One region of the Pseudoalteromonas sp. SG43-3 genome, then DNA from elsewhere that is predicted to be linked to it. Evidence: predicted binding sites of a transcription regulator. Region 1 holds the regulator's gene; each other region holds the start of a gene.
What was found. Region 1 encodes ArgR, which controls arginine synthesis, uptake and breakdown. Its sites were predicted from a motif close to ANTGAATANNTATTCANT; they were not measured.

Region 1 (8,043 bases):
GTAAGTTGTATTTCACCGCCAGCACCTACAGACGTTTTTGCAAGTAGAGGCCAAATGTTCTTACTCAGTACATATCGCCCTACAACAGCTAGGTTAGAAGGCGCTAAATCTGCATCAGGTTTTTCAACCATTGCTTTTATTGCAGCACTTTTGCCTGGCATTAGATCAACCCCATTAATATCCGCAATACCATATTTACTAACGTCTTCTTTAGCTACTGGCTCAAGCATTATTTGGCTTGCTTGAGTTTCTTTAAAGCGTTTAATCATGGCCGCTAAGTTTTCAGTTTCTTGATCCGCAGTATAGGCATCAAGTATCACATCAGGCAGGAGCACAACAAAGTTGTTATCACCAACTATTGGTTTAGCGCATAAAATAGCATGCCCTAGCCCTTTAGCTTCACCTTGGCGTACACTCATAATAGTTACATCATTTGGACAAATAGAGCGAATTTCATCTAATAAAGCTCGTTTAACACGCTTCTCAAGAGTCGCTTCTAGTTCATAACTTGTATCAAAGTGGTTTTCGATTGCATTTTTAGAGCTATGCGTAACTAACACAATATCTTTAATACCAGCGGACACACATTCGCTGACAATATATTGAATTAGAGGCTTATCGACTATTGGGAGCATTTCTTTTGGGATAGCTTTTGTCATAGGGAGCATTCTCGTCCCTAAGCCAGCTACTGGAATTACAGCTTTCATATCTGTCCTTAGTGATTAAGTTTGTAAATAATATCAATTCGCTTAATTAAGTGATCTATTTTTAGGATGGAAAAACGTGTTGATAGCTAGGCAAAAAATTCGCTACTTAGTTGTTCTAAATGAGAATTTTTTAACACAGGTGCGACACGTTTAGCCCCGCAAAATAATTAACTATTATTGCGTATTGGTACAAACTAGCAGATACAAAATAGATACCAGCTGAATAAAGTTACCTCTTTTGAAGAAGTAAATTTGAAGCTGTTTATTAAACAGAGACTCTACATTTTTGGTTATTTAAAATGAGCAGGTAAGTTATGAAGTTTATTAATGATTTTGTTGTGGGGTGAGATTACATTAGCTAAACGAAAAAAGCCTGGGTTTGCTATAAATAACAAACCCAGACCAATAAATTTCTAACTAAAGGTCGCGTTACAAAACCTTTTTATAATTAAAGACCTGCACGCTCTTTAATTACTGCAATAAGCGGTGAGCTGGCAAAATTCCCTTCAGCCCAAGCAATATCAGCACCATCTGTTAACGCACTTTTTGATAAGTTTTTAACTATATACTCACCAGTATCTACTGCATTACTAGCAACAGCATGACGTAATAAGTTATTACCATTACATTGTACTGCATCATAAATATTACGAATTTTTACACGAGAGCTTTTAAGCTTGCTGCGTAATCGGTTTTTATCGTCTGCCGCAATATATTCACAAATAGATACTGCTAATTGATCTTCAGCATTTACAGGTGCTGTATACGAAAACGAACTAACAGCTACAACGGCAGTAAGTGCAACTAGCTTTGGTAATTTAAACATGACAAACCCTTTATAATACTTTGTTCTTATATAGACTATCGAATATTATATCAATCTATCAAAATTTACGCAATAATGTTAACGTTCTTTATATAAAGTTACGAATTTATAACTAGATAAATTCTTGTCATCCGGATGCTTTTCTTGCTCTTCTTTCACGTACCAATTAGCAACTTTATTGTAATCTGGAAACTGTGTATCGCCTTTAACATCTAAATCAATAAAAGTTAGATACAGGCGTTCTGCTTTTGGTAAAAATTGCTCATAGATATTACCACCACCAATAATCATTACTTCTTCAGCAGTAGTAACGAGTTCTAATGCAGCATCTGGCGTAGTTACTACTTCAATACCCTGTGCAGTATATTCGCTGTTTCGAGTAATAATAATATTACGGCGCCCAGGTAATGGACGGCCTATAGACTCAAAAGTTTTACGACCCATGATCACAGGCTTACCCGTAGTGACCTTTTTAAAATGCTGAAGATCTGCAGGTAAATGCCATGGCATTTTATTATCTAGACCAATTACACGGTTATTTGCCATTGCTGCAATCATTGAAATTATCATAATATACACCTAGTACTTTATTCTTAAACAAAGAAAAAGGAGCATAAGCTCCTTTTTAGTAAATTCTATTTAATTAACGCTCGTAGACAACTTCTACGTCGTAATCATCTTCATCCCAGTCATCCCAATCATCATCATTGCCCTTACCTTTAGTGGCTTTTTCATGATAGGTATCCCACTTAAATTCAACTTCTTCATCTTCCACTTGTACAAACTTCTCTTTAGGCATGCTATCAAGTAGTGTCATTATGTTGTGGATTAATGGTTGAGTGTTAAGTTTATTAATTGCTGAAATGTGATAGATATTTTCAGTTTCGCCCAGCTCTTCTGCAATCGATTCGCATAACGCTTTTGCTTCATCCTCTGGTAATAAATCTATTTTATTAAATACTAACCAGCGTGGCTTCTCAGCTAATTTAGGGCTGTATTGGTGCAGCTCGTTAATAATCGAAAACGCATTATCAACAGGGTTTGAACCATCTACCGGCATTACATCAATAATGTGTAATAACACACGACAACGCTCTAAATGTTTCAAAAAGCGAATACCTAGGCCTGCGCCATCAGATGCACCTTCAATTAGACCCGGAATATCGGCTATAACAAATGATTTATTTGCTTCAGGACGTACCACACCTAAATTAGGAATAAGCGTCGTGAATGGGTAATCAGCTACTTTTGGTCTTGCTGCAGATACACTGCGGATAAACGTAGATTTACCGGCATTTGGTAGTCCAAGTAAGCCAACATCAGCTAATAATAGTAACTCTAATTTTAAGTTACGTACTTCACCTGGTGTGCCTAATGTTTTTTGACGAGGTGCTCGGTTAGTACTTGATTTAAAACGCGCATTCCCCAAGCCGTGGAAACCACCTTTTGCAACCAAAATTCGTTGACCATGTTGAGTTAAGTCGCCAAGTCCCTCTTGGGTATCAACATCCATGATGCGTGTGCCTACAGGCACCATAACAAATAAGTCATCAGCTTTTCGGCCTGTACAGTTACGGCTACGACCGTTAGTACCACGTTCAGCTCTATGGAAGCGCTCAAACTGATAATCAATTAAGGTATTTAAGTTTTCATCAGCTTGTAGATAAACACTACCACCGTCTCCACCGTCACCGCCGTCTGGTCCACCATCTGGAACATATTTTTCACGACGGAAAGACACGATGCCGCTGCCACCGTCTCCAGCTTCTGCGCGAATTTCTACTTCATCTACAAACTTCATGATTACTCACTTTAGGGATTGGCTTGTTTAATAACTCTATTATATACCCAAGCCAGCACAAATGCAGGCTTGGGTATATATTGGCTGACTACAAAACAAAAAACCCCGCAAAGGCGGGGTTTTTAACTACCTTACTGATTACTCAGTTACGATAGTTACGTATTTACGGTTTAAAGGACCTTTTTGTTCAAACTGAACTTTACCATCTGCTTTTGCGAAGATAGTGTGGTCTTTACCGATACCTACGTTAGTACCAGGGTGGAAACGAGTTCCACGCTGACGAACAATGATGCTACCCGCTAGAACTGATTCGCCACCAAAACGCTTAACACCTAGGCGTTTGCTTTCTGAATCGCGACCGTTACGAGTACTACCAGCTGCTTTTTTATGTGCCATTTCTAAGTACCTCTAATTAAGCGCTAATGCTAGTGATTTTAACTTCAGTGAACCATTGACGATGGCCCATTTGCTTACGAGAATGCTTACGGCGTCTAAATTTAACAACCTTAATCTTCTCACCGCGACCATGTGAAACAACCTCAGCTGTTATCTTGCCACCGTTTACGAACGGTACACCGATCTCGATTTTCTCACCATCAGCAACTAAAAGTACTGAATCAAATTCTACTGCCGCACCAGTTTCAACGTCTAATTTTTCAAGACGAATCGTTTGACCTTCAGTCACACGATGCTGTTTACCACCACTTTGGAAAACCGCGTACATAATTAACTCCGTCTGTGCACCCTCAAATCGGCGCAACTAAAATATTCTTCGATAGGGCGCGAAGTTTACGCTAACGCGAAATAACTAGCAAGCCTATTTTGTAATTAAAATGAATAAAAAGTAGCTGCTTTGAGAGCAATTCAATATTTACCCCATTTTATATTAATTGGCCCTTTTGCCAAGCGCTTTTTAACTCTTAGCCGAAATAAATTAATGTACTCAAATATGACCCTCACAGCTCAATATCTAAGCACACCATAAACTCTATATTGATTATCAATTAATCAGTTATCTTGGCTAATTCAGTCTAAATTAAGTACTTTAATAGTGTTTTTTCAATCAATCGTCACAAAATATCGAGCTAGTGCATTTTTTGTTGTACAATCTGCGCCGTTCACACATAAAAATTGGCTCGGAGATCAATGGATATAAAAGCTATCCAGGCGTTAATCGAAAGCGATATGAATGACGTCAATCAACTTATACATGCGCAAATGCGCTCAGATGTGGCGTTAGTTAATCAGCTTGGTTTATATATAGTTAGCAGTGGCGGCAAACGCGTTCGTCCAATGCTGGCTATTTTAGCAGCCAAAGCGCTCGGTTATCAGGGTAAAGATCACATAACACTTGCAACAATTGTTGAGTTTATCCATACAGCAACGCTATTGCATGATGATGTTGTAGATGAATCAAACTTACGACGTGGCACGCCTACAGCAAATGCTGAATTTGGTAATGCTGCTAGCGTATTGGTTGGTGACTTTATTTACACTCGCTCATTTCAGCTTATGGTTGGCCTTGGAAAAATGCAGATTATGCAAGTACTTGCCGATGCAACAAACATTATTGCTGAAGGTGAAGTATTGCAGCTGATGAACTGCAATGACCCAGATACGACTGAAGCCAGCTATATGCAGGTTATTTACTCTAAAACGGCTAAATTATTTGAAGCAGCTACAGGCCTTGCTGCCATTATCACAGAGCAAGACCAAGCGACACTTGATGCACTAAACCTATACGGTATGCATTTAGGTACTGCGTTTCAACTAGTAGATGACGTACTCGATTACAATGCAGATGCTGAGCAGCTAGGTAAAAACATTGGCGATGATTTAGCTGAAGGCAAACCAACCCTTCCGCTTATTTATGCTATGCAACATGGTAGCGAGCAGCAAACACAGCTCATTCGTGATGCAATAGAGCACAGTAATGGTATGGAGCATTTAGAAGAAATTTTAACTGCACTAAAACAAACTAATGCGCTTGAGTTTACAATGCAAAAAGCAGAGCTTGAGGCCGAAAAAGCCATTGCCTGTTTAGACTTTTTAGCTGAGTCTGACTATAAGCAAGCACTTATAAGCCTTGCCCGTATTGCGGTTGACCGCGACCACTAGTTTTAACTAGTTACACAGTGTGACATTAATTCTGAGCAATAAAAAAGCCTGCAAATGCAGGCTTTTTTGTTGCTTAAAGCGGCTATTACGCCATGAAATCAACACCTTCTTTGATGTCTTTTTTCAGAGTTTCAAGCATGTCATTTTTTGCTTTTGTTTCAAATGCGCTTAGTTCGCCGTAAGAAAGAATTTCTTCTACGCCGTTTTTACCTAAACGTACTGGATGTGCAAAGTACTCTGCATCGCCATTTTCAACAGCAACGTAAGCGTAATCTACAACTTCTTCACCTTGTAGGCCTTTAACTAAAGACATACAAAAACGAGCTGCAGCAGCACCCATAGATAGCGTAGCTGAACCACCGCCTGCTTTAGCATTTACAACTTCAGTACCCGCATTTTGGATACGTGGAGTAAGTGCAGCAACTTCTTCATCAGTGAAAGAAACACCTTCAACTTGAGAAAGTAGAGGCAGAATAGTTGTGCCTGAGTGACCACCAATTACTGGTACTTTTACAGTTGCTACGTCTACGCCTTTAAGTTCAGCAACAAATGCTTCTGAACGAATAACGTCAAGCGTAGTAATACCGAATACGCGTTTAGCGTCGTAAGTACCTGCTTTTTTGAATACTTCAGCAACAATTGGAACTGTGCCATTTACTGGGTTAGTAATAATACCTACTAACGCTTTAGGACAGCTGGCAACAATGCCTTCTGCTAACGTTTTGATGATGCCAGCATTTACATTGAATAAATCAGCACGATCCATACCTGGTTTACGCGGCATACCCGCTGGGATAAGAACGATGTCAGAGCCTTCAAGCGCTTTATTTAAATCGTCTGCGCCAAAGCCTGCAACTTTAACATCTGTTGGGATGTGAGAAAGGTCAACCGCAACACCTGGTACTACTGGTGCAACATCATAAAGTGATAATTCAGAGCCAGCTGGTAAGCCTGTTTTTAATAATAAAGACAACGCTTGGCCGATACCGCCTGCAGCACCTAATACAGCAACTTTCATTGGAATTCTCCGTAATTTGAGGTAGGAAACATTTGTGGCTCTTAAGATAATGAAATTAGCGACTAAAAACAAATTTATCCTGTCTATTTCAAGTATATTTTCGACCATAGTCGTAAACTTATGTGATTTAACGCATCAAACTGGCAAGTTAACTAAACAACTGCTGCATAATTATTCATTTTTGTGTAGAATTTGCGGCATAAATAACAAAAACGAATAAAGACTATGCAACCACAAGATAAACAAGAAGCACTGGTAAAAGCATTTAAATCACTATTAAAAGAAGAAAATTTTGGCTCTCAAGGCGAAATAGTTGATGCGTTAAAAGATCAAGGTTTTGACAATATAAGCCAAAGTAAAGTATCACGCATGTTAAGTAAATTTGGCGCTGTACGCACACGTAATGCCAAACAAGAAATGGTTTACTGCTTACCTGCTGAAATGGGTGTACCTACGGCTAAAAGCCCATTACGCCAATTAGTAATCGACATTATGCACAACGAAATGATGATCATCATTCGTACCAGCCCAGGTGCTGCTCAGCTTATTGCACGTTTATTAGATTCATTAGGTAAAGCAGATGGCGTACTAGGAACAATTGCAGGCGACGATACTATTTTTATCGCTCCTGCTAAAATATCTGAAATAGATGTAACACTTGAACGTGTTCGCATTTTATTTGATACAGTTTAATAGCAAACTAAATTTGTTTTAAAAACCCTATTGAAGGTGCAAAGAAAGCAGAGCCCATATCGGCTTGAGTAAAATCAAGCCAGTGGTCGTAGCAATCCCCTTCCCCTAAACGACTATTAAGTACTTTTTCAAATGCGGTGCCCGTACAAGCGCATGTAATTGATAACATTCCCTGCTCATACACGTCGCCATAAGGCATGCTTTGATTTAATAGTAGCGGTTGTCCGTCTTCGTCTTTTAGCTCACTTCGCGAAGCATGGCTGGTTTCGATCGCTGGGGTAATTAGCGTGTTATCAAGACGCGTACGTCCCATTATTTGCTCTTGCTCACTCAATGATAAATGCTGCCACATAGTTAAATCATGTTTATAACGCTGAACATGAATATAACTCCCCTGATCTTCAAAGCTACCAGGGTTGCTGATTAAAGCCGTAGCGCGCTTTTTTCTTCCATGTGCGGTGTCGCCACCATAAATAAAACCGTTAAAATCACGACCATCTAAAAAACGAAAATTACGAATTTGCTCCACCAGCTCAACATCGGGGGCAAATAATTTTAAAATTTGCAGCGCAAATAAATGGTTAACATCTTCACGGTCAGAGCGAATTTGCACAAATAAATCGCACGGTTGTACGCTCATTTGGTGATCGCTATGGGTTATATTGGGAAAGCTCTGTAATTCGCTTGGGATGTATTCAGGGAGGATATGCGGCCAATATTGCGCACCAATAGCAACCATACAAGAGAGCATTGATTCTGAAAATTGATCGCTAAATTCTTCTTCAATAGCGCTTACTTGTTTTAACTTTGCGCGAAGTGATTCATCTTGACCATCAAACACATTAAAAAATAAGTGCAAACCGTGTAAGTTTGCTTCAGC
Region 2 (8,043 bases), on a different contig from region 1:
TACACTGTACTGCTCAGCCTTCACTTTGTTACTATTTGAAACTGATTTAGAAGGTGCTTTACTGCTTTTATCTTCAACAGAAGGTACTGGCTCAAATGCATCTGGGTTGTTGCGGTTTTTAATAAACTTCAAACCAACTTGTGGGAATAATGCATAAGTTAATACGTCATCAATTTGATCATCAGCAAGTGTTAAACCTTGCTCTTGTGCTTCTTTTAATAACTCAGCTTCAAGCGTTGCAAGCTCAGGTGCAATGTTATCAGCAGGGCGACAAGTAATAACTTCCGCTCCATCAAGCACGCGCTCTTGTAGCTCTTTATTCATTGGTGCTGGTGTTAAGCCATATTCACCTTTTAATACGCCAGCAGTTTCTTTAGTAATTGTTTTATAACGCTCACCCGTTAGCACATTAAGTACCGCTTGAGTGCCAACAATTTGCGACGTTGGTGTTACTAAAGGTAAAAAGCCAAGATCTTCACGTACACGTGGGATCTCAAGTAAAACCTCATTAAGCTTATCGGCTGCGCCTTGCTCTTTAAGTTGGTTTTCCATGTTTGTAAGCATGCCACCAGGTACTTGAGCTAATAAAATGCGCCCATCAACCCCTTTTAAGCTACCTTCAAATGCCGCATATTTTTTACGTACATCTCTAAAGTAAGCAGCAATTTCTTCTAGGTGGTTTAAATCAAGCTCAGTATCACGCTCAGTCCCTTCAACTATCGATACAATAGTTTCAGTTGCAGAATGTCCATAAGTCATACTCATTGATGAAATAGCGGTATCGAGCATATCAATACCAGCATCAATTGCTTTTTGGTAAGTAGCAGTACTTAAACCTGTTGTAGCGTGGCACTGCATAGCAATTGGAATAGATACAGTTTCTTTAAGTGCTTTAATTAGTTTTTCAGCATCGTACGGCTTTAATAAACCCGCCATATCTTTAATACAAATTGAGTGACAACCCATATCTTCAAGCTGCTTTGCAAGAGTTAGCCACATATCAAGTGTATGAACTGGGCTAACTGTGTACGAAATAGTACCTTGAGCGTGAGCGCCTACTTTTACAGCCGCTTTAATAGCTGTTTCTAGATTGCGAACATCGTTCATTGCATCAAATATACGAAATACGTCAACGCCATTTCTATGTGCACGTTCTACAAATTTTTCAACTACGTCATCAGCGTAATGGCGGTAACCTAATAAGTTTTGACCGCGTAATAGCATTTGCTGTTTAGTATTAGGCATCGCTTTTTTTAGTGCACGAATACGCTCCCAAGGATCTTCGCCTAAATAACGAATACACGAGTCAAATGTAGCACCGCCCCACGATTCAATAGACCAATAACCCGCATCGTCTAATTTGCTAGCAATCGGTAGCATATCGTCTAGGCGCATACGCGTTGCTAATAATGATTGGTGAGCATCGCGTAATACCAATTCTGTTAGTTTTAATTTAGCCATGTGTGTGCCCCTTATTTATTATTTGATTTGTACTGAGCAATGGCAGCACTAATAGCAGCGATGTGCTCATTAGGCACACCTTGAGATTTAAAAGATGGTGATTTAACTGGTGTCGCCACGTCAGGTTCGCTAAAGCGCGTCACCAAATTAGACATAAGCGTTACTGCACCAATTAATATCGACAGAAATACAAACACCCCAACCATGCCAGTAAGCATTAAGTTACCAGCCGTTGTGAGTAGAGCACCTATATCCATTTTTCTCCCCTTGAAACCCATATCGAAAATAAAAAATCGATTTAATTAAATATTTATTCACTGGATAATAACAAAACTAATCGCTTTGTCTACATCTTGTAAATTGGTAAAACCAATCAAACAATAAATAACATAACACTCAATTAATTTACATGCCATAACTCAGCAATCACGCGCTCTACAATACATACAAGAAATAACGACTATAGCTAATAGTTATATGGAAGTTGTTAATTAACTATCAAGCTAAGTAAAAATAAACACTAATTCTTAATATAAAATGCAAAGCCACACACCAATTGTTAATTGGTCTTACCAAAATAAGTTTATTTAGTGAACATTTAGCAGTTATTTGCAACAGTGTGAATAACTTACATAACAAAGCGTAAAAGTTACTAACCAACTAATAACTAGAATAACAGCAAAAACCCATAACTAATTGATATTTATGCCAAATAAATTTTGGCATATAACTGGCATTAGTTATTATGAGCAAATTTGATAACCAAGGAGAAAACAATGTTACGCTGGACAATTACATTTTTAGTTATTGCTTTAATCGCTGCAGTGTTAGGTTTTGGTGGCATCGCAGGTGCCGCAGCTGGTATAGCAAAAATTATATTTTTTATCTTTTTAGTACTTTTAGTGATTTCATTAGTTTCAGGTGCACTACGTGGTAAATCACCCAGGTAGATAAAGCATTCAACTAACAAACACTAAAATTTAATTAATACTTACAAGGAATTACACTATGAACTCTACAACTTTAAAAGCAGCACTAATCGCAGTATTTGCAGGTTTTTTCATGATGGGTTGTGAAGACAACCATGCAGAAGATGCTGGCGAACGTATCGACGAAGCAGTAACTGATGTGCAAAACTCTGTTGAAGATGCATGTGAAAATGTTAAAGAAGGCGTGAACGCTGAAGAAACTAACTGTTAATTCTTCTTGTACCGCTAAAAAAACGGCTTTCGAGCCGTTTTTTTGTGCCAGTAATAAAATCACTGACTATAAAGCTGCTCATTTAGCAGTTAGCTTGTTAAAATAAAAAAAACGATATTTAAAGCAAGGCAAAATGGCATTCACAACCACCTACACATTAGATAAACCCTACTTTTACGAGTGTTTTGATGAGTCACTCCCTTATAGTAAGCGTGCAAAACCTAAATACTTTTTACTTGTGTTGTTAGTTGCGCTTGGTCTATTTGGCATTTATGTTTTAAACGATCATTACTTAGGATCGTTTATGATCATGTTAGCGGTACTCGAATGCGTCGCTTTTTACTATCGCAGACCATGGTGGGTAACCAGACAAATGCTCAGCAGAGCATCAGGCTCTGAGGTAACACTTACCTTTGATGAAGAAGGTATTAAATCTTCTAATCATTACAAAAGCTATCAATTAGAATGGCAAAATATAAGCGAAGTAATAGACACCCAGCAAGGTATTATTATTAAAAATAAAAGTGGTATGCAGTACATATCAAAACAAATACTTAATCCTGAAACACTCGCTTTTATAAACAAAAAAGCCACTCAGTGAGTGGCTTTTAGTCTAGTTGAGTTAATTACTCAACTACGTATACGTGTTGATTAAGCATTGCCCGGATTAGGGTTCGACTTTTCAGCTTGTATGCGCATGTAAATCTCTTCACGATGCACTGATACGTCTTTTGGTGCATTAACACCGATTCGAACTTGATTTCCTTTAACACCTAGAACAGTAACTGTTACTTCGTCACCAATCATTAGGGTTTCACCTACTCTACGAGTTAGTATTAGCATTCTCTTGCTCCCATGTTCCAATAAAAATTATAAGATTCCGCTTAAACATACTAATGAAAATTAGACTGAAAAGTAAGTAAAAACTCGCAATCTATCCATTTTCTGTTAAAAATGCCTTGTGTAATGCACGAACAGCCAACTCTAAGTACTTTTCATCTATTAAAACTGAAATTTTAATCTCTGAAGTCGAGACTAAAACCACATTAATATTTTCCTGCGCTAATGCATCAAAAAATAAACTAGCGACACCAGAATGTGATTTCATACCCATGCCAACAGCAGAAACTTTAGCTACCGCTTGCAATCCGCTTATATTTTGAGCACTGAGCTGAGCTTGATCTTCACTCAATAATTCAAGTGCTTGCAGATAATCATTCGAGTGCACAGTAAAAGCATAGTCTATTTTTTCAAAGTTATGATTAACTTGATTAATCATATCTATTTCGATGCCATTTTCGGCAAAAAGTTTCAATATTTTTGAAAGATATTGCGTGCCCGTTGGCACACCTTGTACCTTAATTAAACATTCGTCACGATTAAACGCAATCCCCGATACAACCTTGCTTGGCATATCGTTCTCCTCAAAACTTATTAATGTACCTTCATCGGGATTAAAGCTCGAAAGCACCCTAAGTGGCACATTATGTTTTCCTGCGGCTTCTACTGAGCGAATATGCAAAACTTTCGCCCCTAAACTTGCCAGTTCTAGCATTTCGGCAAAGGTAACTTGGCTCATTCTGCGCGCGTTAGGTTCAACACGAGGATCTGTAGTATATACGCCGTCAACGTCTGTATAGATCTGGCATTCGTCAGCTTTTATAGCCGCAGCTATTTCCACAGCCGATGTATCGGTGCCGCCGCGCCCAAGCGTTGTAATGTTGCCCTCAACATCACGCCCCTGAAACCCAGCAATAATAGCAATACGATTATGCTCAAGCTCATGCTTTAAACGCGTAGCAGCAACCTCTGCAATACGAGCTTTACCAAACATGTTATCGGTTAAAATATTGACTTGATCGGCTAATAAGCTCACAGCAGAGTGGCCACGTTTTATAATAGCCATAGCAAGTAGTGATACAGAAACCTGCTCTCCGGTACTAATAAGTACATCTAGTTCACGGCTACTCGGGCGAGTATCAATTTGTTTGGCGAGATTAATTAAGCGGTTGGTTTCTCCCGACATAGCCGAGAGCACCACAACCACTTGATGTCCTTGTTGTCTGGTTTTTACAACAAGGTCGGCGACCGCTTCAATTCTCTCTATTGAGCCGACCGAAGTGCCACCGAATTTTTGAACAATAAGCGCCACTTAGGCTTAAGTACGCTCAGTTAACCAAGCTGTAACGCTATCTAGTGCAGCAGCAAGGTTTTGTGGCTCACTACCACCAGCTTGTGCCATATCTGGACGACCGCCACCTTTACCACCTACTTGGCCTGCCATGTGGTTAACTAACTCACCGGCTTTTACTTTGCCTGTTAAGTCTTTAGTTACACCAGCAATTAGGCTTACTTTGTCGCCACTGGCAACACCCAGTGCAATAACACCTGAGCCAATTTTGTTTTTAAGGTCATCAACCATACCGCGAAGTGCTTTAGATTCAGTACCTTCAACATTTGCTACAAGTAGCTTAACGCCGTTAATTTCAACAATCGAATCAAGTAAAGATGCACCCGCTGCACTTGCTAACTTATCGTTAAGTTGCGCAATTTGCTTTTCAAGGCCTTTAGATTTTTCAAGCAACGCAGTTACTTTTTCAAGTACCGATGCGCTATCGCCTTTAACTAAAGCAGCTACATCATGTAATTGTTGCTCTTGCTCGCTAACATAAGCAACTGCATCAGCACCAGTTACCGCTTCAATACGGCGAACGCCTGCTGCAATACCGCTTTCAGATACAATTTTGAATAAACCAATATCACCAGCGCGCTCAACGTGAGTACCACCACAAAGCTCAATAGAGTAGTCGCCAATAGTAACTACACGTACTTCGTCATCATACTTTTCGCCAAACAACGCCATAGCACCTTTCGCTTTAGCATCATCAATAGCCATAAGCTCAGTATTAAGTGCGAAGTTACGACGAATTTCGTCATTAACTACACGCTCAATTTCACGTAGCTCATCTTTAGTAACCGCTTCAAAGTGCGAAAAGTCAAAACGTAAACGATCAGGCTGAACAAGTGAGCCTTTTTGGCCTACATGGTCGCCTAATAATTGGCGTAGTGCTTCGTGTAAAATATGTGTAGCTGTGTGGTTTTTCTTAATGCTATCGCGGCGTGCATCATCAATAGTCGCATCCACTTTATCGTTAACACCAATGCGACCTTGCACAGTACCGTGGTGAGCAAAAGCATTACCAAGTTTAGTGGTATTAGTAACATTAAATTCGCCACCAGCAACTGTAATAGTACCCGTGTCGCCCGTTTGGCCGCCTGATTCAGCGTAAAACGGTGTGCGGTCTAATACTACAATACCTTGTTGACCATCTTCTAATAACTGAACAGCTTCGCCACCGGCAAAAATTTCTACCACTGTCGCGCTATGGTGCGTGCTGTCGTAGCCTTTAAACTCAGTAAGCTTTTCTGATTTTAATTGCTCATTGTAATCAGCACCAAACTTACCCGCTTGTTGCGCTGTTTTACGTTGTACAGCCATGCACTCTTCAAAACCTTGATGATCAATCGTCATCTGGCGCTCACGCGCAACATCGGCCGTTAAATCAGCTGGAAAGCCATACGTATCGTAAAGTTTAAATACTAAGTCGCCCGGTATAATATCGCCTTTAAGGTCACTTAAGCTTTCTTCTAAAATAGCTAAGCCACGCTCAAGTGTTTTACCAAACTGTTCTTCTTCAATGCGTAATACTTTTTCGATAATTTCTTGTTGCTTAGCAAGCTCTGGGTACGCTTGACCCATTTGCTCAATTAGCGCAGCAACTAACTTATAGAAAAACGAACCTTGCGCACCTAACTTATTACCGTGGCGCACAGCACGACGAATAATACGACGTAGTACATAACCACGACCTTCGTTAGATGGCATAACACCGTCAGAGATTAAAAACGCACACGAACGAATATGATCCGCCACTACGCGTAGTGACTTATCGTCCATATCTTGCGCGTTAGTTACACTTGCAGCTGCTGCAATTAAGCCTTGGAATAAATCGATTTCGTAGTTTGAATGCACACCCTGCAAAATTGCAGAAATACGCTCAAGGCCCATTCCCGTATCAACAGATTGCTTAGGTAGAGGCAACATAGTACCGTCGCTTTGACGGTTGTATTGCATAAATACAAGGTTCCAAATTTCGATGAAACGGTCGCCGTCTTCCTCGGGAGTGCCCGGAGGTCCGCCCCAAATATGCTCGCCGTGGTCATAAAATATTTCAGAACACGGACCACATGGACCAGTATCGCCCATAGACCAAAAGTTGTCAGAGGTCGCAATACGAATAATACGATCTTCACTTAAGCCAATATCTTTTGACCAATACTCAAACGCTTCTTCATCATCGTGATAAATAGTAACAAGCAGTTTTTCTTGAGGTAATTTAACAACCTCAGTTAAAAACTCCCACGCAAACTTAATCGCGTCTTGCTTAAAGTAATCGCCAAAGCTGAAGTTACCTAACATTTCAAAAAATGTATGGTGGCGAGCAGTGTAGCCTACGTTTTCTAAATCGTTATGCTTACCGCCAGCACGTACACAGCGCTGCGAACTTGTCGCACGTGTATAAGGGCGGCTTTCTGCGCCTAAAAATACATCTTTAAATTGCACCATGCCGGCATTATTAAATAACAACGTGGCATCGTTACCCGGTATAAGCGAGCTAGAAGGTACTATTTGATGTTGCTTGCTGGCAAAAAAGTCTAAAAACTGTTGCCTAATTTGTGCGGTAGTCATGTGCTGCATTTGAAAGTCTCACCTGTATTTACTGTGCTTGCATTGCAAAATTAATTTCATCGTAGCTAAAACCCCGATACATTAAGTAGCGCACGCGCTTAGCTTTATCTTTGTAATCGAGATCTGGCGGTGTATTCGAATATTTTTTATTGTACGCATCCTGCGCAAGCTCAAACCAATCTATTTCAAGCTCTTCAACTACCATTTCAAGTAGCGAACGATCAATCCCTTTGCCCATAGCTTCGCTTTGTATTCGCTTAAGCCCGTGGCATTTAAATATGTGTTTTCTTACAAAGCCTTCACAGTATCGCTGCTCGTTAATAAAATTGTGCTTTTCGCACCAATCAAGCAGCGTTTCAATAAACTCTTCTGTCGCTTCTTTTTGCTGTAATTTGAGCGTTAACTCACGACGCGAATATTCTTGGCGCCCTAGTAACCAAAGTACATAGTTTTTTAGTTTTTGCTTTAATTTATCATCCATTAAGCGTCAAAACGTCCGCTTGTTTCACTGCTAAGTGGCTTAACATTAATGTCGTCACTTAATGGTACAACAGGCATAAAAATGGCTTGATAAGATACAAAAAAGCTAATGTAGCAAATCGGCATTAAAATCAACAGTGGTAAGAACGATA
Region 3 (8,043 bases), on a different contig from region 1:
TTAAGTCCATTTATTAGAAGTTCAATAAACGTTAAATCGCGCTATGTTATTAATATAGGTACAATTATTTGAGTTACTACTGTTTAGCTCTTGTTATGTATGTGTTATTTGCCATTTTATTGGCAAGTTACTTTAAACTATTACAAAGCAAAAAGTATGCCCTAAATTATAGCTAAAAAGAAACACCATGTGTATTTATTGATTGTGACGCTAGATTTTTAAGCAGGCAAGAGTTTGTTGCTAAGTAAATGCCTGAAATGGCCAAATAAGCGCTTAATAGTAAGAATTTTTTTTAATTAAAGAATAGTAGGTAAAGTTATCAATGGCTAAAGCGGCAAAAGTAGAATTTGTTTGTACCGAATGTGGCATGAACTATCAACGTTGGCAGGGTCAATGTCGCTGCGGTGCGTGGAACACATTAGCGGAATTTAAGCCTTCAGCAGGGCACAGTAAAAAAGCATCAATACGAGCAAACGTTGGTGGTTATGCTGGTGGTGTTGGTGGTGGCTCTAAAAAAATCAATGATATTGCTACATCAGAGGCTGAAAAGCAGCTAACTGAAATCGGCGAGCTTGATCGCGTACTAAGCGGCGGGGTGACTACTGGCTCTGTTAATATAATTTCGGGCGATCCGGGGGCAGGTAAGACAACTTTGCTATCTGACTTAGTGGCGAGAATGTCACAGCGGATGCCGTCACTTTACTGTACGGCAGAAGAATCTTTATCGCAGTTTAAAAACAGGGTAAATCGTTTAAAGTTAAACTATAACCCGGACGAGCTTTATTTACTTTCAGAAACGAGCGTTGAAACCATCATCGAAGAGCTCGAGAAAAATAAAATTAAGTTTGCTGTTATTGACTCTATTCAAGCTGTTGTAACCGATACGGCAAATGGTAGCCCAGGTTCGCCTTCGCAGGTAAAAAGCGCCGCCCAAGCATTAACTCAGTACTGTAAGCAAAATGATGTAACCATGTTCATTATTGCTCACGTAAATAAAAATAACGAAATAGCAGGCCCTCAAACACTTGTACATATTGTTGATGCGCTTTTACACATAGATACCAACGATGGGCAAATACGAACCCTTAGGGCAAATAAAAACCGCTTTGGTGATATTGATACTGTTGGCATTTTTAAAATGTGTGAACGTGGAATGTTAAGCGTTGATAATCCAAGTGAAATATTTTTATCGGGTTCAACCACCGACTCACCTGGCTCTACTATTACCTGTATTCGTAAAGGGAATCGTAATTTATTGCTTGAGATTCAATGTTTAACTACCGAAACAGAAGCTGAATTTCCGCAGCGTGTTTGTGTTGGTTTAAATATGAATCGTATAAAAATGCTGACCGGTATATTACGTAAGCATACTAAAACTAAAATATTTCACGATACGTTTTTTAATATTGTGGGTGGTTTAAGAATTGATGAGACAGAAACCTGCATCGATTTAGCATTAGTAACCGCGTTACTTAGCAGTTTAAACGAATTTGTTGTACCTCGTACCACGTGTATTATGGGAGAACTTAGCTTAAACGGCGATGTACGCCCAATAGACAGTGGTGTACCGCGTGTTAAAGAGGCTGCACAACATGGTTTTACAGAAATATATATTCCATTTCGCAATTACCATAAATCGATGGAAGGGCTAGGCGCTAAAATTACCCCTGTAAAAACCGTACATGAGTTACTTAGTTTGATTAATTAACACTTATCGGTGATGTTCTTCAGTGTTACTCTTAAGTTGAGACACTTTATAGAAAGAATTAAATAAGGAAATGACATGAAAAAATTAGTTATAGTTGCAGCTCTTGTGGCCGCAGGCGTGGGTGGTGTTAGTTACGCAAACTACGTAGCAACTCAAGAAGTGCGTGCAGAAGTAGATAAGCAACTTGCTTTAGTAAGCGAGCAAACTGGCGCTACATTTAAATACGCTGGTTTATCGGCAAGTGTTATTTCAAAGAGTGTAGAAATAACAAACATGGAAGTAATAAGCCCTGAAGGTGACAATGTTGCTAATATTCAAAGCATTGAAATAACTGGTTACGAGCCGGATAAAATATCACCACATACATCATTTGATGTAAAAAGCTTTCAGTTTGATAAAAGCTTCGTATCAAAATTACCAGCTGATACAAACGAAATGTTAGCGTCGGCAAGTTACGACTTACATTCATCACTTGATTACGATGAAGAGTCTGGCAATAGTGATGTAGTAGTTAAGCTTGATGCAAAAGACATTGTTAGTTTTAATATGGATATGGGTTTAGCTAATTCAAAAGCGTTAATGGATGCTTCATTGGCTATTAGCAAGGCGCAGCAAGAAGCGGGTGATCAACCGCTGACGTATGAGCAAGAATTACAGCAGCAAACACTTGTTATGCAAGCAATGAGTAAATTAGAGCCGCGTAATGTTAGCTTTGCCTTAAATAACCAGGGTAAATTAAAAGATTTACTCTCAAGCGAGCTTGAAAAGCAAGGTATGACGCTTGAGCAAATGGAAATGACGCTAGAGCAACAGTTACAACAAGCTCCTGTAACTGAAGATATTGCAGAGGCTTTAACTAGCTTTGCGAAAGGTTTAAATTCATTCAGTGTGTCTGCAAAGCTACCTGAAGGTAAAACTATGATGGAAATTAACCAACAAGTTATGATGCTAGTAGGGCAACCTGAAGAGCTAGTTAAGTTTATTAACTTAGAAGTTAAAGGTGATTAGGCCTTAGTTCTGTATTAATAAAGGCGCCAATTGGCGCCTTTATTGTAATCTTATTAGCTAAAGCAATTTGCTTTTATAAGATTAGTGATTATTTGTTGTGATGGTTTTATTTTTTCCATCGCTAAAAATTCATCAGGCTGGTGTGCTTGGTTAATTGAGCCTGGGCCCATTACAATCGTTTCACAACCGAGTTGCTGGATAAACGGCGCTTCAGTGCAGTAATTTACTGCGACCGCTTTTTGCCCCGCTATTTTTTCAGCCATTTTTACTAAAGCACTGTCGGTGCTCCCACTAAATGCCGGTATTGGTTCATGTAAATCAATAACGCTCACCGCATTTGGGTATTGCTGATTTATCTCTTTCGTTGCATCGAGTACTAATGCTTGTAGTTCTTGTACACTTAAACCTGGTAATGGGCGCATATCTATATGCATTTCACAGCAACCACAAATTCTATTCGCGTTATCGCCGCCATGAATATTACCTAAGTTTAATGTTGGATAAGGGATTTCGAAGTGGTTTATTGAATACTTATGCTTTAATTGTTCTTTTAAGATCATCAATTTTGTAATCACTTTATGCATTACTTCAATGGCGTTAAGACCACGTTCGGGATCGGAGCTATGCCCAGAGCGACCAACCACTCTTATTGCTGTACTCATATGGCCTTTGTGCATAAATACTGGCGTCATATCAGTAGGTTCGCCTATTATACAACGCGCAGGTTTTAAATTCGGGTGCTTACATATTTGTTGTGCACCAGCCATCGTTGTTTCTTCGTCGGCGGTGGCAAGGATTAAAATAGGCTGAGTTTGCTGCTTTTCATCAAGTTCACTAATCGCTTGTAATACAAAAGCAAAAAAGCCTTTCATATCAATACTTCCTAGCCCATACAATTTGTTATCGAGTTCGGTAAGTTTAAATGGATTATGATTCCAACGACTGTCATCAAAAGGCACTGTGTCGGTATGACCAGCTAGCATTAATCCGCCATCACCTTCTCCGCGTTTTGCTAATAAATTATAGCGCCCTTTACCTCCTTCTAATTCTATAATTTCACACGTAAAACCGATTGTTTCGCACCAACTGGCTAGGAGTTCAATTACGTTTTTATTGCTCATACACAGGTTGTCTTCAATAGCACTAATAGAAGGGGCTGCAATCAATTGTTGGTACATGGAAATAAACGAAGGCAAAGGCATAAAAAAATCCAAAATTATTATTCAATTTAATTGCATAACAATATAAAAGTATTTATGATGAATATCAATTCACTTTTTAAGCATAAATATATTAAAAGTAACGCCATGAAAATAATGCGACGATAATCAAAATTCATTAATAAAAAAGACTTAATTAGCGTCTAAGCTAGTTTAAGCGAACATTATAGATAAGTAGTAATTAATTTTAAGATAACGAGTAACAAATGAATGTAGTGATTATTGGCGCAAGCGGATACAGCGGCGCAGAGTTAGCAAGTTTAGTTGCTAAGCATCCAAACTTAACTTTAACAGGCTGTTATGTATCTGAGGGTAGCTTAGATAAAAATAAATTGCTAAGTGATTTATACCCAGAGCACCTTGGCTTACTAGACTGCCCTTTACTTCCTCTTAGCGTATCAGCTTTTGATGACATTCAAAGTGATGCTGATTACGTATGCTTATGTACCGATCACAAAGTAAGTGTTGATCTAGCGCCGCAATTTTTAGCTATGGGTAAAAAGGTATTTGATTTATCTGGTGGCTATCGTTTAGCAAGCAATGACGACTACGTTACTTACTATGGTTTTGAGCATCAACATCCAGAGCTTTTAAATGAAGCGGCTTACGGTCTAGCTGAGTGGAACCATGATGCTATCGCTAATGCAAAGCTAATTGCTGTTGCAGGCTGTTACCCAACAGCAGCGCTTAATGCGCTAAAACCGCTTAAGCAAGCAGGCTTATTAAGCAGCGAAAGTATTATTATTAATGCGGTTTCGGGCGTTACAGGCGCAGGGCGTAAAGCCAGTGTAGGAACGCATTTTTGTGAAGTGTCGCTTGCACCTTATGGTTTGTTTAACCATCGCCACGGCCCTGAAATTGAACAACACCTTGGCCACAAAGTGTTGTTTACACCGCATCTAGGTAATTTTCCGCGCGGTATTTTAGAAACTATTTATGTACAGCTTAAGCCAGGCGTTACCAAGGAAAACGTTGCATCGGCTTATCAAGTACTTTCGAGCGAGCCATTAATTCGTTTATTAGGCGATAAAGTACCTTCAATTAAAGGTGTAGCTAAGCAGCCATTTGTTGATATTGGCTGGCAGCAACAAGGAACGCAGTTAATTGTGATGTCTGCTATTGATAACTTATTAAAAGGCGCTGCTGGACAAGCTTTACAGTGTATTAATATTTCTATGAATTTAGATCATACCACTGGTTTAAAAGGAGCGTTTTAAATGAGTAAAAAAACGTGGGTAATTAAACTAGGTGGTGCAGTACTTAATACAGAAAATGCAGCAAAAGCGTTGTTTGATGTATTAAATGAGCAAACAAATGATGAGTTTGTGATTGTACATGGCGGTGGCGCTTTAGTTGATACATGGTTAAAACAAGCGGGTTTTGCCAGTGCTAAACACCAAGGATTACGTATTAGCCCAGCAGAGCAAATGCCTTATATAGTGGGTGCACTCGCAGGTTGCGCTAATAAACAATTAATGACTCAAGCTATTAGTGCAGGGCACAAACCTGTGGGCTTAAGCCTTTTTGAGGCAGGTGTTACTGCCACTCAAAAGCTAAAAGCGCTTTGCTTAGTGGGTAAATGTAAAAGCAACGACGATTCTATTGTTAATGATTTACTTAAAATCGGTCGCCTACCGATTGTTAGCTCTATAGGCTTTGATGAGCAAGGGCTTTGGTACAACGTAAATGCAGATGAAGCAGCAGCGGCTATTGCTAGTAACTTAAATGCTGAGCTTATTTTTATGACGGATGTTGAAGCAGTGCTTGACGAAAATAAACAGCCGTTACATCAACTTGACACAAAACACATTGATACTTTAATTACAAATGGAGTAATTGTGGGCGGGATGGAGGTCAAAGTTAAGACCAGCCTTCACGCTGCCCAACATTTACGACGCGGTGTGTATATTTCCAGCTGGCAAAAGCCAGAAAATTTAACTGCTCTGCTACAAGGCGAGCATGTCGGAACTAAGATTACACCATAGGTTTATTATGTTTGAGAATTTTTTAACGGGTTTAGAGTTAGACCAAGAAGGCGCACTTAATTTATTAAAGTTAGCGCAAGATATAAAAGCAAAACCAGAAAAATACAGCAACGTATTAGCGGGAAAATCAATCGTAACATTGTTTGAAAAACAAAGTTTACGTACTCGCTTATCGTTTGATATAGGTATTAACCGCCTTGGTGGCCATGCAGTTTATTTAGATCAGCAAAATGGCGCTATGGGTGCACGTGAATCAATTAAAGATTTCGCACTTAATATTTCTACTTGGGCCGATGGTATTGTTGCACGCGTAAATCAGCACAGCACATTAACTACATTAGGTGAATACGCATCAGTACCGGTAGTAAATAGTTTGTGTGATTTATACCACCCATGCCAAGCTCTTGCTGATTTTTTAACGCTTCAAGAAGTTCACGGCGATGTGAGCGAGCTTAAAGTGGCTTACTTAGGTGAGGGCAACAATGTAACTCATTCATTAATGCTTTTAGCGGCAACGCTTGGCACTGATTTTGTTGCTGTAACGCCAAAAGGCAGCTCGCCTGATTCGCAAATCCTTAAAAAGGCAGAGCAAATAGCGGCAATGAATGGCGCATCAGTGATGGTAAGTGACCGTGTTGAAGCGGCTGTTGGTGCAAACGTTGTATATGCAGATACTTGGGTATCAATGGGTGATACAACACCGCTTGAGCAAGTTAAAGAAAAATATATGCCTTATCAATTAAATCAGGCATTGCTAGATCAAACAGGTGCAACTACGGTATTACATTGCCAACCGGCACACCGTGAATTTGAAATTACCTCTGAGGTAATGGATGGTCCAGCATCGAAAATTATTCAACAAGCAGAGAATCGCATGCACGCGCAAAATGCTTTGCTAGTTACATTACTAAATCCAAATTTTGTTAAGGAACACCTATGAGTTCAATTAAAAAAGTCGTTTTAGCCTATTCAGGTGGTCTTGATACATCGGCTATCGTGCCATGGTTAAAAGAAAACTACGGTTGTGAAGTTGTTGCGTTTGTAGCGGATGTAGGTCAAGGCGCAGAAGAACTTGAAGGCGTAGAAGCTAAAGCAATCGCTTCAGGTGCTTCAGAATGTTACGTAGTTGATTTAAAAGATGAAATGGTAAGTGATTACATTTATCCAACACTTAAAACGGGCTCGATTTACGAAGGTACTTATTTACTAGGTACGTCTATGGCGCGTCCTATTATTGCTAAAGCACAAGTTGAAATTGCACGTAAAGTAGGTGCTGATGCACTTTCTCATGGTTGTACTGGTAAAGGTAATGACCAAGTTCGTTTTGAATCATGTTTTGCGGCCCTTGCTCCAGATTTAAAAGTAATTGCGCCATGGCGTGAGTGGGACTTATCGAGTCGTGAATCATTACTTGATTACTTAGCAGAGCGTGACATTCCGTGTTCAGCATCTGCTACAAAAATTTATAGCCGTGATGCTAACGCTTGGCATATTTCGCACGAAGGTGGTGAGCTTGAAGATCCATGGTGCCAACCAACTGAGCAAGTATGGACTTGGACTAACTCTCCAGAGCAAGCACCAGATAAATCAGAACTAGTAACTTTAAAAGTTGTTGAAGGCGAAGTGGTTGCTGTAAATGGCGAAGAACTTAAACCATATGACTGTTTAGTTAAATTAAACGATATTGCATCACCTCATGGCGTTGGACGTGTTGATATTGTAGAAAACCGTTTAGTTGGCATGAAGTCACGCGGTTGTTATGAAACACCAGGTGGCACAGTAATTATGGCTGCGCTTCAAGCCATTGACGAGCTAGTGCTTGATAAAGCAAGCCGTAAGTGGAAAGAAGTACTAGGTGGTGAATTTTCACATTTAGTGTATGACGGACGTTGGTTTACACCACTTAAAGATTCTATTTTAGCCGGTGCAGAAGCACTTTCTAAAGTGGCAACAGGTGAAGTGGTACTTAAATTATATAAAGGTCAAGTAACTGCGGTTCAAAAGCAATCACCAAATAGCTTATACAGCGAAGCATTTGCTACATTTGGCGAAGATGATGTGTACGACCAATCACACGCTGAAGGCTTTATTCGTTTATTCTCGCTTTCAAGCAGAATTTCAG

Region 2: H5157_RS11030 (OadG family protein) is a predicted target of ArgR. The motif match lies at 1,763-1,780, and genes of this name have one in related genera.
Region 3: argC (N-acetyl-gamma-glutamyl-phosphate reductase) is a predicted target of ArgR. The motif match lies at 3,975-3,992, and genes of this name have one in related genera.

What each region holds. Positions count from the first base shown of each region.
Region 1 covers NZ_JACJFC010000005.1:55,727-63,769, forward strand. Annotated here, with positions in the region: gene galU (UTP--glucose-1-phosphate uridylyltransferase GalU) at 1-707, opposite strand, end outside; gene H5157_RS05850 (DUF3718 domain-containing protein) at 1,156-1,533, opposite strand; gene folA (type 3 dihydrofolate reductase) at 1,612-2,103, opposite strand; gene cgtA (Obg family GTPase CgtA) at 2,177-3,334, opposite strand; gene rpmA (50S ribosomal protein L27) at 3,473-3,730, opposite strand; gene rplU (50S ribosomal protein L21) at 3,747-4,058, opposite strand; gene ispB (octaprenyl diphosphate synthase) at 4,481-5,452, shown strand; gene mdh (malate dehydrogenase) at 5,538-6,470, opposite strand; gene argR (transcriptional regulator ArgR) at 6,696-7,163, shown strand; gene H5157_RS05890 (Dyp-type peroxidase) at 7,171-8,043, opposite strand, start outside.
Region 2 covers NZ_JACJFC010000010.1:50,870-58,912, forward strand. Annotated here, with positions in the region: gene oadA (sodium-extruding oxaloacetate decarboxylase subunit alpha) at 1-1,461, opposite strand, end outside; gene H5157_RS11030 (OadG family protein) at 1,473-1,718, opposite strand; gene H5157_RS11035 (DUF1328 domain-containing protein) at 2,238-2,411, shown strand; gene H5157_RS11040 (hypothetical protein) at 2,470-2,661, shown strand; gene H5157_RS11045 (YcxB family protein) at 2,795-3,262, shown strand; gene csrA (carbon storage regulator CsrA) at 3,313-3,504, opposite strand; gene H5157_RS11055 (aspartate kinase) at 3,596-4,813, opposite strand; gene alaS (alanine--tRNA ligase) at 4,820-7,420, opposite strand; gene H5157_RS11065 (regulatory protein RecX) at 7,440-7,892, opposite strand; gene H5157_RS11070 (BPSS1780 family membrane protein) at 7,892-8,043, opposite strand, start outside.
Region 3 covers NZ_JACJFC010000001.1:281,374-289,416, forward strand. Annotated here, with positions in the region: gene radA (DNA repair protein RadA) at 323-1,708, shown strand; gene H5157_RS01380 (hypothetical protein) at 1,784-2,716, shown strand; gene argE (acetylornithine deacetylase) at 2,770-3,918, opposite strand; gene argC (N-acetyl-gamma-glutamyl-phosphate reductase) at 4,143-5,153, shown strand; gene argB (acetylglutamate kinase) at 5,154-5,921, shown strand; gene H5157_RS01400 (ornithine carbamoyltransferase) at 5,929-6,861, shown strand; gene H5157_RS01405 (argininosuccinate synthase) at 6,858-8,043, shown strand, end outside.